2 regions of the Kistimonas ophiarachnellae genome follow, and region 2 is predicted to be linked to the other one. Evidence: predicted binding sites of a transcription regulator. Region 2 holds the regulator's gene; the other holds the start of a gene.
The links. The regulator FNR, encoded in region 2, switches genes on or off when oxygen is low (the NO sensors DNR and NnrR bind a similar motif). The targets are predictions, from matches to a motif close to TTGATNTANATCAA.
Positions count from the first base shown of each region.

Region 1: frdA (fumarate reductase (quinol) flavoprotein subunit) is a predicted target of FNR. The motif match lies at 6,824-6,837, and genes of this name have one in related genera.

Region 1 is NZ_BAAJPA010000005.1:273,879-282,324, forward strand. Features, by position in the region: gene AC27K1_RS08405 (ABC transporter permease subunit) at 1-187, shown strand, start outside; gene AC27K1_RS08410 (GldG family protein) at 198-2,249, shown strand; gene corA (magnesium/cobalt transporter CorA) at 2,304-3,263, opposite strand; gene frdD (fumarate reductase subunit FrdD) at 3,435-3,788, opposite strand; gene AC27K1_RS08425 (fumarate reductase subunit C) at 3,790-4,182, opposite strand; gene AC27K1_RS08430 (succinate dehydrogenase/fumarate reductase iron-sulfur subunit) at 4,179-4,931, opposite strand; gene frdA (fumarate reductase (quinol) flavoprotein subunit) at 4,928-6,706, opposite strand; gene AC27K1_RS08440 (hypothetical protein) at 7,080-8,446, opposite strand, start outside.
Region 2 is NZ_BAAJPA010000019.1:62,099-70,544, reverse strand. Features, by position in the region: gene hemN (oxygen-independent coproporphyrinogen III oxidase) at 1-1,323, shown strand, start outside; gene fnr (fumarate/nitrate reduction transcriptional regulator Fnr) at 1,501-2,259, shown strand; gene AC27K1_RS19575 (adenine phosphoribosyltransferase) at 2,281-2,814, shown strand; gene AC27K1_RS19570 (hypothetical protein) at 2,881-3,381, shown strand; gene AC27K1_RS19565 (TraR/DksA family transcriptional regulator) at 3,399-3,725, opposite strand; gene ttcA (tRNA 2-thiocytidine(32) synthetase TtcA) at 4,089-5,021, shown strand; gene AC27K1_RS19555 (DUF547 domain-containing protein) at 5,060-5,872, opposite strand; gene AC27K1_RS19550 (glucosaminidase domain-containing protein) at 5,914-6,747, opposite strand; gene AC27K1_RS19545 (Yip1 family protein) at 6,940-7,542, shown strand; gene AC27K1_RS19540 (SprT-like domain-containing protein) at 7,686-8,243, shown strand; gene recQ (DNA helicase RecQ) at 8,261-8,446, opposite strand, start outside.

The sequences.
Region 1 (8,446 bases), on a different contig from region 2:
GGATGCCTTCCAGTCCTGGGCGCCGGCGCCGGTTGTTGATGCCATCGGCGCACTCAGTTTCCTGACGCACTTTGAAGCAATCAGCAAAGGGGTGCTGGATCTGCGGGATGTGATGTATTTCCTGATCATGATGGCGGCATGGCTTCTGGCCACAGCCATTGTCATTGATATGAAAAAGGCAGACTGAGGAGCTGGCGATGACGAACAAACTGTTTTCAAAAACAGGGCTCGTGGCGCTGGCTGTTCTGGTGCTGCTGGCGACGGTTGTGATCCAGATGGCGTTCCGCAGCGCCCGGATCGACCTGACGGAAGATCATCTCTATACCCTGTCTCAGGGAACCCGGAACCTGATGCAAGACCTGCAGGGACCGGTGACCTTGAAGCTGTTTTATTCCCGCAAGGCGACGGAAGGCATTCCCCAGTTACGCAACTATGCCAACCGGGTCGAGGAGCTTTTACGCGAATACGTTCAGGCATCCGGCGGGAAGGTCACACTGGAAGTGATTGATCCTGAACCCTTCTCTGAACAGGAAGATGAGGCTGCCGGGTATGGGCTTCAGGCTGTGCCGCTCTCCATGGGCAACAAAGAGGTTTACTTTGGACTGGTTGCTTTGAGCGGTGGCGCTAAGAAGGGTGAAAAGGTTGCTGTGGCGGAAACGCAAACAGACATTCCGATGACGGATAAAGGCCGTCAGGAAATTATTGGCTTTTTCCACCCGGACAAGGAGCGATTCCTGGAGTATGACATCAGCAACCTGATTTACTCGGTTGGCCAGAAAACCCGTCCCAAGGTCGCAGTGATCAGTGGTGTACCGGTTAACGGTGGTTACGATTACATGGCCCAACGTCCCGGGCAATCATGGATGAGTATTACCCAGCTGGAGCAGTTATATGACGTTCAGTATCTGGGGAATACGGTAAAAACCATTCCTGACGATGTAGGTTTACTGGTGCTGATCCTGCCGGATGAAGTGTCTGACGATACGCTGTATGCCATTGACCAGTATGTCCTTAAGGGCGGCCATGCCCTGGTATTCCTGGATCCCTATGCTGAAGAGTCTGCCCAGGGCGGTGGCATGATGGGCGGCGGTAGTGGCCCGCGTTCCGCTTACCTGGAAACTTTGCTGAGTGCCTGGGGCGTTGAAATGGTGCCGGAACGGTTTGTGGCAGATGAAGACCATGCCCTGGCCGTTGGTGGGCGCACCGGACGTCCGGTGCGTCATTTGGGTATTCTTGGCCTCGGAGAAGACGGCTTTGCCTCTGATGACGTGGTGACGGCGAATCTCAAAACCGTCAATTTCGCCAGTGCCGGTGCCCTCAAGTTGAAGGACAACGCACCGGTCACGATGGAGCCCCTGATTCAGTCCGGCATTAACTCGGCATTACTGGATTCCGCGCAGCTGGCCATGCTTTACGATCCCAAGGTGCTCTATAAGGATTACCAGCCTGCCGGTGAGCACTATGTGCTGGCAGCAAGGATCACCGGGGATGTTAAAACCGCTTTTCCTGATGGACGCCCACAGCCAAAAGCTGAGGCGCCGGATGAAGAGAATACGCCGTTGGATGTGATGTCAGAACCAATCGTTGAAGATCAACCGTTGCCCACGAAGACCTCTGTTTCCGAGGAAGAGGAGGAAGAGGTTGTTGAGGAGGCGTCTGTTGAAACCGCTGAAGAAACACCTCAGGTCATGACTTCTCAGAAACCGGTCAACCTGATATTGGTGGCGGATACCGATGTATTGTCCAACCGCCTGTGGGTTCAGGTGAACAACTTCTTTGGCCAGCAGATGGCGACCCCGTTTGCCAATAATGGCGACATGGTGGTGAACATGGTGGATAACCTCATCGGCAATGCGGATCTGATCAGTATTCGTAGTCGCGGGCAGTATTCACGACCGTTCACCCGGGTTGATATGCTGGAGCGGGAGGCCCAGGCCAGCTTCATGAATAAGGAAGAAGCGCTGACACAAAAGTTGCAGGAAACGGAAAACAAGCTGTTGGAGTTGCAGGCGGGCAAACAGGGGCAAGACACATTGATCCTGAGTGACGATCAACAAAAGGAACTGGCGCGTTTCCAGCAGGAAAAACTGAAGATTCGTAAAGAGCTTCGGGACGTGCAGCATCAGCTGAATCAGGATATTGAAAACCTGGGCACACGCCTGAAACTGATCAATATTTTTTCGGTGCCACTGCTGCTGACCATTATTGTGATGGGGCTGCGGATTCGACAAACCCGACGTCAGCATTGAGGTAAAAAAGAACCCGGAATAATCCGGGTTCTTTTTTATTGCCTGAAATGTTGTTTAGAGCCAGCCTTTCCGCTTAAAGAACAGGTAGGTGCTCAGACCGCTGGCGATCATGATGCCAATGGCCACCGGATAACCATACGTCCACTGCAGTTCCGGCATCACGTCGAAGTTCATACCATAGCTGCTGGCAATCAGCGTGGGCGGCATGAAGATGGTGGCGGCGACCGAGAAGATCTTGATGATCTTGTTCTGTTCCAGGTTGATGAAACCCATCACCGCATCGAGCAGGAAGTTGATCTTGTCGAACAGGAACGCGGTATGCGGCAGCAGTGAGTCAATGTCGCGCAGCATATCCATGATTTCCTGCTGATGAATATCCGACAGACGAATCCGGCGGTTCCGCACCAGGTAACGCAGCGAGCGCTGGCTGTCGAGCAGGCTCAGGCGGATTTTCCCGTTGATGTCTTCCTGCAGGGTGATATTTTTCAGAATATCATCGCGCTGTTCATCGTTGGTGTCTTCGCTCAGCGCCATGTGGCCGGTTTCTTCGAGGGTCTCATAGACCTCTTCCAGCAGGTCGGCGAGGTAGTCAACCTTGGCGGTAAACAGGGCGTTGAGCACCACCATGGGCGAATCGATCTCGATCTGGTGGCGCTTGAAGTAATTCCGCACCAGTCGAAACAGGCCCACATCTTCATCACGCAGGGTGATCAGCATATGGGGACGCAGGTTGAATGACACACTGATAGTCCGCAGTTCTTTACCGGAACGGTGGGGAAAGAAACTGTGGATGTGGGTGCCGTCCTTGTCCTGGTAGAAACGGGAGGACGCCTCGATCTCGTTCAGGTCTTCCCGGTCCGGCACTTCTTCCACACAATACGTATGCAGCCACTCCCGCTCCTGATCGGTAGGTTCTACCAGGTCCAGCCAGACTGTATCACCGGGCAGTTCATCCTGCAGGGTCAGGTGATCAATCTTCAGCTTGTTATCCAGAAGGCGGTAAGCGGTAATCATACGAATGCCTGCTCCCTTTACGAGTAGTACGAGAATGCGTGAAAAAAGGATCGAATCTTATCACAGCCAATCAGGCCAGATAACACTCGTCACGACGAAATGACAGGAAAAAGGCCAGTCAGGAGTGACCGGCCTGATCTTCAGCCGAAGGTCAGCTAATGGTGACTGGTATCAGACCAGCAACACCATGGTGACCGTCGCGATGGAAAACACCAGTGCACTGCCATAGAACAGGATTTTCACGGCAATGCCGGGGTGAAAACCAAAGTCATGCAGGCTGTGGTAGATGCGGTGCACGCAGTGCCACAGGCTCAGGATAATTACACCGGCCAGCGCCAGTCGCCCGATCCAGGAACCGGCAAAGGCCGCCATCCGGTCATAGGAGAGTGCTTCTGCGGGAATAATTCCCAGTGGTACGCAGAGCCCGACGATCAGCACCAGCACCGGTGTGGCCATGGCAGTGACGATGCCGCCGGCGCCAAACAGACTCCAGAACAAGGGCTCAAAATGCCGTTTACCGTTCATCTCATACCCCCCAGAGTGTTGCAACCAGCACAATGGCGGAGAATCCGGCCATGGCGCCGATGTGGGCGTTGGTAATCAGTTTGGCGGGCACAAAGGATGTGCCGATCTGAATCCGCATGACCTGTGGCACCGCACGGAACCAGGTCAGCGAATGATAGAGTGCCAGTGCCAGCGTGACAGCACTGAACAGGACCATCAGGGGATGAGCCTGCAGCGCCAGCCATTGTGACCAGGTCCCGGGTCCCTGGATCAGCTTGCCCAGGCCGACCAGCAGGTTCAGTGTCCACAGCCCGATGAATACACTGCTCATTTCCCGGATCATGTAGTTGCGGTAACTGGTTTGTTTCAGATACCAGGTTTTGGACATGACGGGTTTGTAGGGACGTCGGCTCATGACTTGGCTCCCTTGCGAGGCATCAGGAATGAGAGGGCCCAGTCCTGGGCGCCCATTGCTTTTTCCTGCTGGATGGCGCCGGCCGGGTCGACGGATTTCGGGCAGACCTCGGAGCAGACACCAACAAAGGTACAGCTCCAGACGCCGTTCTTGTCCTGCAGGACTTCTGTGCGCATGGCCTGACCATCATCCCGGCTGTCCAGGTTGTAGCGATGGCCAAGGGCAATGACGGCCGGGCCGGTGAACAACGGATTCAGGCCAAACTGCGGGCAGGCGGAATAGCACAGCATGCAGTTGATGCACATGGAGAACTGCTTGTAACGGGCCAGCTCTGCGGGCGTCTGCTTGTAGGCGCCTTCGGAAACCGGCTTTTCTGCCGCGTTAATGATGTAGGGTTTGACGGCTTCCAGTTTCTCGATGAAATCGGCTGCATCGACGATGAGGTCCCGCTCAATCGGGAAATTCGCCAGCGGTTCTACCCGAACGGTGCCCGGGTAGTAATCCCGCAGGAAGGTTTCACAACCCAGTTTCGGTGTGCCGTTGATCACCATGCCGCAGCTGCCGCATACCGCCATCCGGCAGGACCAGCGATAGGCCAGCGTGGCATCCAGCTCATCCTTGATGTGGCCCAGTGCATCGAGCAGAGACCAGTCATCCCGGTAGGGAATCTCAAAGGTGCCGAAGCTGGGTTCGTTATCGGTTTCCGGATTGTATCGGAGTACCTCAAGGGTAATGGTTGGTCCGGTCATGGGGTCTTCTCCGCACGGGGCTGCTCGGCGGCGGCGCCGTAGAGGCGTTCTTCCGGCTGGTACCGGGTAATGTTGACGTTTTCGTAGTCGATGCGCGGTGCGCCATCACCATTGCTGGTGGCCAGCGTGTGTTTCAGGAAGTTCTGGTCGTCGCGCGTCTCATACCCGTCAAGTCGCTGGTGGGCACCACGGGACTCTTTTCGCAGCAACGCTGAAAGCGCAATCGTGTGGGCGATTTCCAGGGATGACTTCAGTTCAAGGGCCATCAACAGCTCGGTGTTGAATACGCGGCTTTGGTCTTCCATGGTGATGTGATTGAAGCGATCACGCAGTACAGCAATGGTGTCGACACCCTGCTGCATCTCCTCACCCAGCCGGTAGATGCCAAAGCAGTCTTCCATGGTTTTCACCATCTCGTGGCGAATATGGGAGACCTTCTCTGTACCCTTGGCCGTACGAAGGTAGTCGATGGCACCAATATGGTGGCGACCCTGCTCCTTAAGCGTATTTTCAGCGCTGAAGTCAGTCTGTGAGGCAAATTCTGCGGCTTTTTCACCGGCAACTTTGCCGAAGACAACCAATTCTGCCAGCGAGTTGGAACCCAGCCGGTTGGCACCATGCATGCCCACGCTGGAACATTCGCCGACCGCAAAAAGACCCGGCAGCGCGCAGGCCGTCATATCTGTGCGGATACCGCCCATGGTGTAATGAACGGCAGGGCGCACCGGAACCGGTTCATGCACAGCGTCCACACCCAGGTAATTTTTGGCCAGGGAGCAGATCAGCGGCAGACGTTCCTTGAGTTTCTTTTCGCCCAGGTGGCGAAGGTCAAGGTGAACGGCATCGCCCAGCGGGGTCTTGATGGTGCGACCCTTGCGCTGCTCATGCCAGAAGGCCTGGCTCAGCTTGTCGCGTGGACCCAGCTCCATGGTTTTGTTCTGGGGTTCTCCAATCGGCGTTTCCGGTCCGAGGCCATAATCCTGCAGGTAGCGATAACCGTCTTTGTTCAGCAGAATCCCGCCTTCTCCGCGACAGCCTTCGGTCATCAGGATGCCGGAACCGGGCAGGCCGGTGGGATGATACTGGACGAATTCCATGTCGCGCAGCGGCACACCGGCCCGGTAAGCCATGGCCATACCATCACCGGTAACAATCGCGCCGTTGGTATTGAAACGGAATATCCGTCCGGCACCACCTGTTGCGAGAATGACGGATTTGGCCAGAAAGAGTTTGGCTTCACCGGTTTTGACTTCAATCGCAACCAGCCCCTGGCAGCGGCCGTCTTCAACAACCAGTTCCGTGGCGAAATATTCATCAAATCGTTCGATGGAAGGATATTTCGTGGAAGTCTGGAACAGCGTATGGAGCATGTGGAAGCCGGTCTTGTCGGCGGCAAACCAGGTACGCTCGATTTTCATGCCGCCGAAACGGCGGACGTTCACGGAGCCATCATCCTTGCGGGACCAGGGGCAGCCCCAGTGTTCCAGGCGGACCATCTCTTCCGTGGCATTGGCCACAAAGTAGTCGACCACATCCTGGTCACATAACCAATCGCCGCCGGAGACGGTATCGTTGAAATGATGTTCAAGGGAGTCATGGGCCTGTACGACACCGGCGGATCCACCTTCCGCCGCGACCGTATGGCTGCGCATGGGGTATACCTTGGAGATAAGGGCGATCTTGAGTGCCGGGTTGCTCTCGGCCACGGCAATGGCTGAGCGCAGTCCGGCGCCGCCTGCGCCAACAATGGCAACGTCGGTCTTGATGACCTCCATAGTAACGCCAACCTGTCTCTTCTATGGCCTGTCGTGCTGCAGGGCAGCCGTCAGGCTTTTGTTAATGGAAATAGGGCAAAAAACCCCAAAGGCTATCAGGTAATACGGTGACGAATGTTGATATAGCGCAAGGTCGTGGGTGTGTATAGTTGGTGGTGAGCAGGTATCAGCCTTGCAGGTTGTGTCAGGGGACGACTTGTTCTTTTTTCGATGAATATAGCGTTATTTCATGCTCTACAGTCATTTCCATGGCTCGGTATGGCCCAATGCTGACTATGGGCTTCTGTAAGGTGATCCTGTCTTGTCAAGACAGTACAGGATGGATTCTGCCCCGGGTCATTTCAGGGCATATCCGTTTGATAAGTAAGTCAGTTTATTCAGACATGGCTTGTTGAGAGCTGGAAGGTTCTGGATCCATCTTCATGCGCTTTGCTTCAGGCTCCGGAAACTCTGGTTCTGTATCATAAGATTGGGTGCGAAGTAATTGTAATGCCTTGGGTTCCGATTGTTCTATTTTTTCAATAAGGCTATTGGCCTGAATAATATATTCTTCAATTTTGTTATTTAAAGCTTTCAAAATTTCATTGCCACCTGTTTCTTCTGTTTTTTCCAGAGTGATGCTTTTAAATATTGTGTATAGTGATTTATGGGTTATTTTGATTTTTTTGATGTCTTTTAAATGCTTTGATTTCCTTGCTGCTTGAGTAAATTCTTTTTCTTTTTCGATGATTTGTTGACAAAGGTTATGTTCCGTATCGGTCACCGTGAGTGAAAGGATCTCCTGGCATTTTTTTGAGGGGTTTGCTGTTAATTTTCTCATCTCATCTCTTGTTGCTTTATAGCAGTCTAATTCTTTCCGAAACCTTAATATGTCTTTGTTTTCCAGAAAATATTTAAGGAATTTTAGTCTTATGGTAAGGAGTTCGATTGATTCAATTGTTTGAGTGAGATTTTTGGATTGTTCGTTGTAGGCAGGACGCAAGATGGTCGTTAGATCATTGATGGCTGTTTCGGTAAATTGGCAAGCTTCCGTGAATAATTCATCTAAATGGGTAGGGGTTTGCATCATGGCATCCGTTGCCCCATCTTCATGCGCTAAATTCAAAATGTTTCCCGGAAAGTTTTGCAAATGTTCCATGATGACCTCTCCCTTGATCCGCTTTGCTTCATCAGTCGATAGCATGTTAAGCGTACAGCCTTTTGCTCTTATTAATACGGTGGGAATATCGATTTCATGACTTCTGTAAACGCTGCAAAGTCGGTGGTCTTTATAATACGGGGATGCTATTTCTGAGATGATGGCTTTTACTGTGCAAATAGTACCATCGCTATTTTCTTTTTTAATCAGGGGGTGTCGCAGGATTTCTTTAAGCTTACGGTAATATTCAGGTTCTAATTTTTTTTTGCTGCGACGTTTTACTGCCATGTCAGTATCATGCTTTTCTTGATCTTTGGTAAATTGCCATGTATGTACATAAGCTCGCGGACCCATTATGGTTGCCGCGGCATCTTTGTATTGTTTCATGTTATGTGGGTAGTCTTCTTTATCAGGATGGTCATAATAAAAGCCTTGTTCTGCCAAGGAAGCAATCGCGCTTAAAGTCGGAATGTTTTTGAGGTCAGGAACCCCGTGCTCATTGCAGAAAGATGCTTTTCGACGTTCCAGGCCAGCGTCCCCGATAGTTCTGCATTCGGTTTCTCTGTATAAAACGGCAATTTTTCTTTTGGCTAGTTCATCAT
Region 2 (8,446 bases):
CGCTACACCTCGTATCCGACCGCATTGCAGTTCTCGGATAACTTCGGCGTTGCAGCGTACCATGCAGCCGCCGCCGACAGCGCCACCGCCCGGCGCCCACTGTCGCTTTATTTCCATATCCCGTTTTGCGCCAAGGTCTGTTACTACTGCGGATGCAACAAGGTCGTCACCAAACGCCGCGAGCATGCCGAACCTTACCTGCAGGCACTCTTTCACGAAATTGAAATGCAGTCCGCCCTGGTGGGTCATAACCAGACGGTGGAACAACTCCACTGGGGCGGCGGCACCCCCACCTTCCTGAACCCGGCCCAAATGCAGGCGCTGATGGACAAAACCGCGAAGCATTTCAACCTGACCTGCGGTGACCTGGGAGATTACTCCATTGAAATTGACCCCAGGGAAGCAGACTGGAGCGTGATCGGCCACCTGCGCTCGCTGGGGTTCAACCGGATCAGCATCGGCGTACAGGACTTCGACCCAACCGTTCAGCAGGCAGTCAACCGGGTACAGAGCGAAGAAGAGACCCGGGATGTCATTGATGCTGCCCGCGCACTGACGTTTAAATCGATCAACATTGATCTTATTTATGGTCTGCCTTTCCAGAGCTGCGCCAGCTTCATGAAAACGGTCGACAAAATCATCGACATCCGCCCGGATCGTCTTTCCGTCTTCAATTACGCCCACATGCCTAACCGCTTCATGCCTCAGCGGCGCATCAACAATGAAGACCTGCCCAATCCGCAGGAAAAACTGGCCATTCTCGAAAATACCATCAACCGGCTACTGGACGCCGGATACGTATACATCGGCATGGATCACTTTGCCCTGCCAGATGACGATCTCGCCCTGGCGCAGGAAGAAGGCTCGTTGCACCGGAACTTCCAGGGATATACGACACATAGCCAGTGTGACCTGATTGGCATGGGCGTGTCCTCCATCAGCCGAATTGGCAATGTCTACGCCCAGAACCATGCGAACATGGAAGAGTACACCAGCCGTATCAACAACGGCCATCTGGCGATTCGTCGTGGCTTACTGATGAATGAAGATGACCGCATCCGAAGCGCTGTTATCAACCAGCTCATCTGCCACTTCCACCTTGACTTCCGTCATATCGAAACGATGTTCGGCATCCGTTTCCAGGACTACTTTGCCGATGCACTCAACAAGCTGTCCCCAATGGCGGCAGACGGCCTCATTCGACTGGACAAAAACGGCATTGTTGTCGAACCCCGGGGAAGACTGCTGATCCGTAATATTTGCATGCAGTTTGACGCCTATCAGCAGGTGGCGGAAGTTCAACGATTCTCACGGGTCATCTGAACCAGTCCATTAACCTCCCCCCCCCCCCCGGTTTCATGTACCAACGAACACTGAAACCGGCCTTTTTTCAAGAAACATTCAGATACGTATCCTCACAGTCTTAAACTTGTCAGGAGAATCCCCTACAATACCGCCGCAACGACTTTTACACCCACCGGTTCACAGGGGTTCTTCTGTATGGTGTCCAAGCTGAATGTGCGGCAAGTGACTCATGTGGCCTGCAGAGACTGCAGCCTGAGTCAGCTCTGCCTGCCACTGGCGCTGAAAATTGAAGATATTGATGAACTCGACAGGATCATCAAGCGAGGACGTCCGCTGAAAAAAGGCGAGCACCTGTTTCTCGAAGGCGATCCCTTTCACAGTGTCTACGCAGTACGCTCCGGCGCACTGAAAACCTACACGGCCACCAACGAAGGCGAAGAACAGATCACGGGCTTTTACCTGCCCAGTGAGCTGGTGGGACTGAGCGGTCTCGATACAGAGGCCTATCCGGTGTCTGCCCAGGCGATTGAAACCACCATGGTCTGCGAGATCCCGTTTGATCGCCTGGAAAAACTGTCTGACGACTACCCGGAGCTGCGGCGCCAGCTGATGCGCATCATGTGTCGCAAAATCCGCGAAGACCAGCAGATGAAACTGCTGCTGTCGAAGAAGAACGCGGACGAGCGGATTGCCACATTCCTGATCAACCTGGCCAGCCGTTTCCGTCGTCGCGGCTTTTCATCACAGTCTTTCCGCCTGTCGATGTCCCGCAACGAAATGGGCAACTACCTGGGCCTGGCGGTTGAAACCGTCAGCCGCGTGTTCACCCGTTTCCAGAAAAACGGCCTGATCAACGCCAACGGCAAAGAGATTGAGATCACCAGCGCCATGGAACTGTGCGCCCTGGCCGGTGGCAAACTTGTTGAACACCAGGACATTGTCAACATCCAGTAACCCTCCGCAGGATTGGCCCTGATGGTTTTTGACCAGCAACTGCTCCACTCCCTGATTCGGGCCATACCCAACTGGCCCGAACCCGGCGTGACATTTCGCGATATCACGCCATTGTTTCAGTCCCCTCAAGGGACACAGATGATCATTGACACCCTGGCAGAACGCTACAGGGGTCAGGATATCACCCATATTGGCGCCCTGGATGCCCGTGGTTTCCTGGTTGGCTCACCGCTGGCGTGTAAACTGGGTCTGCCGCTGGTCATTTTCAGAAAACCCGGCAAACTGCCCTATGACGTGATTCGCGAAGAGTATGAGCTTGAGTACGGTTCCGCCGCACTCGAAGTCCATACCGACGCACTGAAAAAGGGTGATCGCATACTACTGGCTGACGACCTGATTGCCACGGGCGGAACGCTTTGCGCTGCGGCCCGGCTCTGTCGCCGTCTGGGTGCTGAGCCCGTTGAGGCAGCCGCTATCATCGACCTCCCGGAACTGGGCGGCTCAAAACGCCTCGACGCGGAAGGCATACCCAGCTTCAGTCTGTGCAGCTATTGATCAAGCTATTGGCGTTACCGCCGATTCCCCGTTTATAGAACCTTAAGGCAGGGAAGCCTGAAGACCATGGGAATCTGCGCAGACGAATTCAGGGAGTATGTCGTCCAACCCACGCTAGACCACCTCGACATGCGGTCACCGCTGGCAGAAAACCTGCTACTGGGCACCGCAGCGGTGGAATCCGGACTCGGCTCCCACTTACACCTTGCCAACCATGCCTCGCTTGGCATTTACCAGATCAGTCCGGAAACCCACCGCCGAATCTGGGACACCTTCCTTTATAATCAACATGAACTGGCCAGCAAAGTCAGAGGCCTGGCCAGCCAACGGGAATTTCTGCTACACCCACACGCGGAACTGGCCACCAACCTCAGCTATGCGACAGCGATAGCCTGGATGGTTTACCTGAGTGCCGACGTAAACATTGATGACCCGGCCACTGCCAGCGACCCACAACTGCTGGCATCCATCTGGCAGGAACATTACCAGAGCGAAAACAGCCACTTACCGGAAACATTTATTGAAAACTACAACCACCTCATCCTGGGTAAAACGGTAGCGGCCTGACGTCATCAAGCGACGGCCTACTCCTTATTCTCTGCACATTTCACACAGAGATCCGTATAGGGCATGATCTCAAGTCGTGCCATCGGAATATCAGCACCACACCCGGCACAGATTTCGTAGTCACCCTCCTCGATTCGCTCCAGCGCCTTCTGGATCAGGCGTAGTTCAGCAACAGCTTCATTGCCTAACGCATCCAGCACCTCGTCATTCTCTCGTTCCTGGGCCTGCTCCGACCAGTCAGCACTGGCCTTGCGGGTCACATCGCGGGTAATGTTGGCGACACGCCGCTCCAGCTCATCCTGCCGCGCCTGCAGCCGCTGGCGAAACTCCTCGTATTTGCTCATTCGACTCCCTCTGTAGGTAACATGATCATCTCCCCCAACACCCTATTCTAGTCAGCCTGCCAATAATTCCGCTTGATCTGAATCATGACCTTCAACAGCAGATACAACACAGAAACCAACCCATCAAGCCAGCCCAACAGTCTAGCAAAGCCGATCCTGTCAAAGCGCCCATGGCAGGCATTCAATAACCCTCCCTCCCCATAAGGCAACGTATGTATTAACCGCGAGAGCCTGCGGTCATGAATACCTGATTATTTGCGCCCGGGTCTTTATAATGCTGCGAACTTTCATCACTGTGATCACAAGAACGGTATTTCTGTTCTTCACGGTTTGTCCACTGACACTAGCAAGTACCCTGACCGTATGCAGATTGAGACCCGAAGCGAAAAAGTCAATTTCAACAAGCTGCAGAAACGCCTGCGCCGTCTGACCGGTCAGGCTATTGCCGCCTATAACATGATCGAGGATGGCGACCGCATCATGTGCTGCCTGTCTGGCGGTAAAGACAGTTACGCCATGCTCGATATCCTGCTCAATCTGCAGAAATATGCACCGGTCAAGTTTGAAGTCATCGCGGTCAACCTGGACCAGAAGCAGCCAGGCTTCCCTGAGCACGTATTGCCGGACTACCTGACCAGCCTCGGCGTGGAATACCGCATCATAGAAGAAGACACCTACAGCATCGTCAAGGACAAGGTACCCGATGGCAAAACGACCTGTGCACTCTGCTCTCGCCTGCGCCGGGGCATCCTTTACCGTACAGCCACAGAGCTCGGCGCCACCAAAATCGCCCTGGGACACCACCGGGAAGACATCCTGGAAACCTTGTTCCTGAACATGTTTTATGGCGGCAAGCTCAAGGCAATGCCTCCCAAACTGATCAGTGATGATGGCAAACATATTGTTATTCGTCCGCTGGCGTTCTGCCGGGAGAAAGATATAGCCAGGTTTGCCGAACTGAAGGAATTTCCGATCATCCCCTGCAACCTGTGCGGCTCCCAGCCCAATCTCCAGCGCCAGACTATCAAGGGTATGATGACTGAATGGGATAAACGCTTCCCGGGCCGGATTGAAAGCATGTTCAGGGCAGTGACCAATGTCGCGCCCTCTCACCTGGCAGATAACAGGCTCTACGATTTCAGCAACCTTGTACCTCGGGGCACGCCGGTCGAGGACGGAGATACAGCGTTTGACCGGGAAACTTTCCCGCTTCAGTTTACTGCGGACAACGATGAAGACAGCGAGACAGAAGATACAATCATTAAACCGGTGAACATCATGGATTTACCGGCCTGATGAAAAAAGGGGCATATGCGCCCCTTTTTTATATTGAATTAACGGCCACCAGTATCATTCAGATCCCAGTCATAATCGTAACGAACCCGCCCCTTGAAAGCCGCCAGCTGTTCTTTGCTTTTCCCATGCGCATACTGATGCAAGTGTGACATCAGTTCCTGATGGCTTCCGAAATCGACTGCGTACCAATCATAAATTTTGGAGAGGTACAGGCTTCCACCCTCAAACCTCACACCTTTAGCCTGATTGATAAACCGTCTTGCAGCACTATCCAGCAACCTATCCACGTTAGCACCGGTATAAGCAGCAGCCTCCAAATCAGGACACCCCATGCTGGCACAGTTCACCGCATAATGGATTCGCCTGTCTTTCCAGATCGGTCGCAATATGCGGTGCTCAATGTCGTTGAGGGTTAACCGCTGCCCCGCCACAGTGACGACATCATCATCCCATGGGCCAAAACTGAAAAAGCCTTCACCCAGCTTACGGATGGACTTTACCGGATAATGATCCAGTATCAGCCGTACCGTTAGCGCATTGTAGAGGTTAATCCAGTAAGCCATTTGTTCACGGCGGCTATATCCCCTGGGATCAATGCCTGCCAGATAGGCCAGGTAATGATCAAGGCTGGCGCGATCCCCTGCTGACACACGATCATAATCGAACAACCGGACTTCCGGTGTCTCTTTCAGGTATGCATCCAGCAAGCGCTGCCATTCGACATGGGACACGCTTACGCTATTATTTTCATTACTCCGATCCCAGAGTGCCCAATACTCGCTTTTCGGTGCCGCAACACTGAAACCTGCCATGCACCAGATAATGATGCCCGTGAGAAAAAACCTTGGCATGGGCTTCCCTCCCCGTTATTTTATTCAACCATTCTCTTGATTTAGCCAGCCCCCGGACTGTCATGATCCGTGAGCGCCACATCGTATTTTTCAAGCCCGTTACCTGTAATCATCGCCATCAGCTCATGGACATAGGCCTCACCCCGCTGGGAGTAACGCACAAGCCCCGGGGACAGATACAGCCCGGTCACCGCCTGATGATTGCGCCGAGCCTCGGCTCGCAGGGCTCGCAGGTCCGAATACTGAGGATGGGTATTGATGTTCAGGAGATATGCCGCCACCGAACCGGAGACAGAGTCAAACTTTCTGACCTCATGATCTGCACCTTCATTGCGCTGTGCAGGCACCAGCCCACAGCCCTTGCTGAAACACCACTGACCAAAAAGATTATTGCCCTCAAGCGCAAAACGGGATGTTCCCCAGGCCGATTCATTGGCAGCCTGTGCCAGCGCCAGCGAAACAGGCAGCGTATCGACACGATCCAGCAGGGCTGAATACCATTGCGGGCTGAATCCTTCTGCCGGTTTCAGACGGTATTTCTTCGCAATACCGGCCAACCACGCCTTATCCTTTTCGCTCAACGATGGCTGCCCGGACATTTGCTTGATACGAACACGATCAGCGGCTATTTTTGCATTTTCGGATTCAACGATGGGCATCATATAGCCAAAAAATGCAGCCTTTTTTGCTTTCACATCCTTGATATCGCCAAAATCCGGCATTTCACTTTCTATCACTGGCATATTGACCACAACAACCTTTGTCACAGCACTTTCCGCCCGCTGATTGAGAACAGAATTAACCAGCAAAACACTCAATACCAGTAACAACAGCAGCACCGCTGCCATCTTGCCTAATCCCTGCTTCGCCGACATAGCACCTCTAGCATTTATATTAATATTAAGGAGATAAAACAGTTTTCCATACAATGCAGACTATTGCTATCCGGAGCCTTGCCTGTTCTACTGTTTGTTAGCAGTATTGACAATTGACTCAAAACCAAAACAGACAAGCCAGCTCATGAGCAGTCCAGGGTTTCCCTGATCGACTGGCAAGGAGGCAGAATCATGGCGCTTCATGTTTGGGGATTATTCACGCATCCTGACCGGGAATGGCGCAGTATCCGTGAGGAAAAATCCTCTGTCATCAAAACCTATATGGCCAACGTGGTTGTGCTGGCGGCGATTCCCGCCATCTGCACCTACTTCGGCACAACCGTGACCGGATGGTCCCTTGCCGGCAGCGAGGAGGTTGTCCGCCTGACCCCTGACAGCGCCGCCTCCATGGCCCTGCTGGCCTACCTGGCCATGCTCTCCGGCGTCTATGTTATGGGTCGGGCGATTCACTGGATGGCACAGACCTATGATTGCTTTCCCACCATCAGCCAGTGCGTCACCTTTGCCTCCTATACCACAACACCCCTGTTCCTGGCAGGTCTGATCGGACTCTATCCGTCCCTCTGGCTTATGATGCTGGTTGGCCTCATGGCAGCGAGCTGGTCTACCTACCTGCTTTATTCCGGACTGCCCGTGTTCATGAATATCAGCAAAGAACAGGGATTCGTCTTCGCCAGTTCCATTCTTTGTATTGCCCTGGTTGTATTCGTCGCAATCCTGGCCATCACGGTTGTCCTCTGGAGCATTGGTGTCGGTCCCATTTACACCAGCTGACCCCTGCAGGGAGGCGGACAGCCATGTCGCCTCCCGAACCAACCACTCATCCGTATTTCCACTCCGTACAGGGACCCCGACCAGACGATACGTCCAATTACGGCTAGTATCCGAGGCCTCAGGCAAGGCATGATTGATACAACATGAACAGGGTTTACCGGATACCGGTGGTAAGGGCAGTCGCTGTGAGCCAGGCAGAACAGGACATCAACAAACGCATTCAGCAGCTTATCCGAAAAGCGTCCCACTATTACGATATCCCTTTCCCTCCACCCGTAATTCTGATGGATTTGCTGGGCAGCGATGCGGGACAGGCGCTCCCGGGCAAGAATCGGCTAAGGTTCAATCCCGCCCTCTATCGGCAGAATCCCGCCCATTTTGTCCATCATATTGTCGCCCACGAAGTGGCGCACCTGGTGGCAGCCAGGGTCTATGGCCATCGAATAAAACCCCATGGCAAAGAGTGGCAAGCCGTGATGACCCTCTTCCAGGTACCAGCCGAGCGATGCCACAACTATGACATCCGTAATGCCGGGCGCCATCACTTTATCTATGGCTGTGATTGCCCGGACAGGGAAATACCCCTGACAGCCATTCGCCATAACCGGATTCGGCGTGGCGTAAAATACCACTGCAGGCACTGTGGATCGGCGCTGAAATTCCGCTTTGACGCTCGCAATACCCTACCAACCGCCCTGTGACAGCCCACCAGAACCCGTTAAATAACAACCTCTTCAGCATCATTCTGAGCCTGGGCAACAGATGCGTCATACTCTCCAAGCACTGTCAGGAACTCGTCACCGTAAGCCAGTAATTTTCGTTGACCCACCCCGGAAATCTGCTCCATTTCACCCAGGCTTGTAGGCCTGCAACGTATCATTTCCCTGAGGGTTGAATCGTGGAA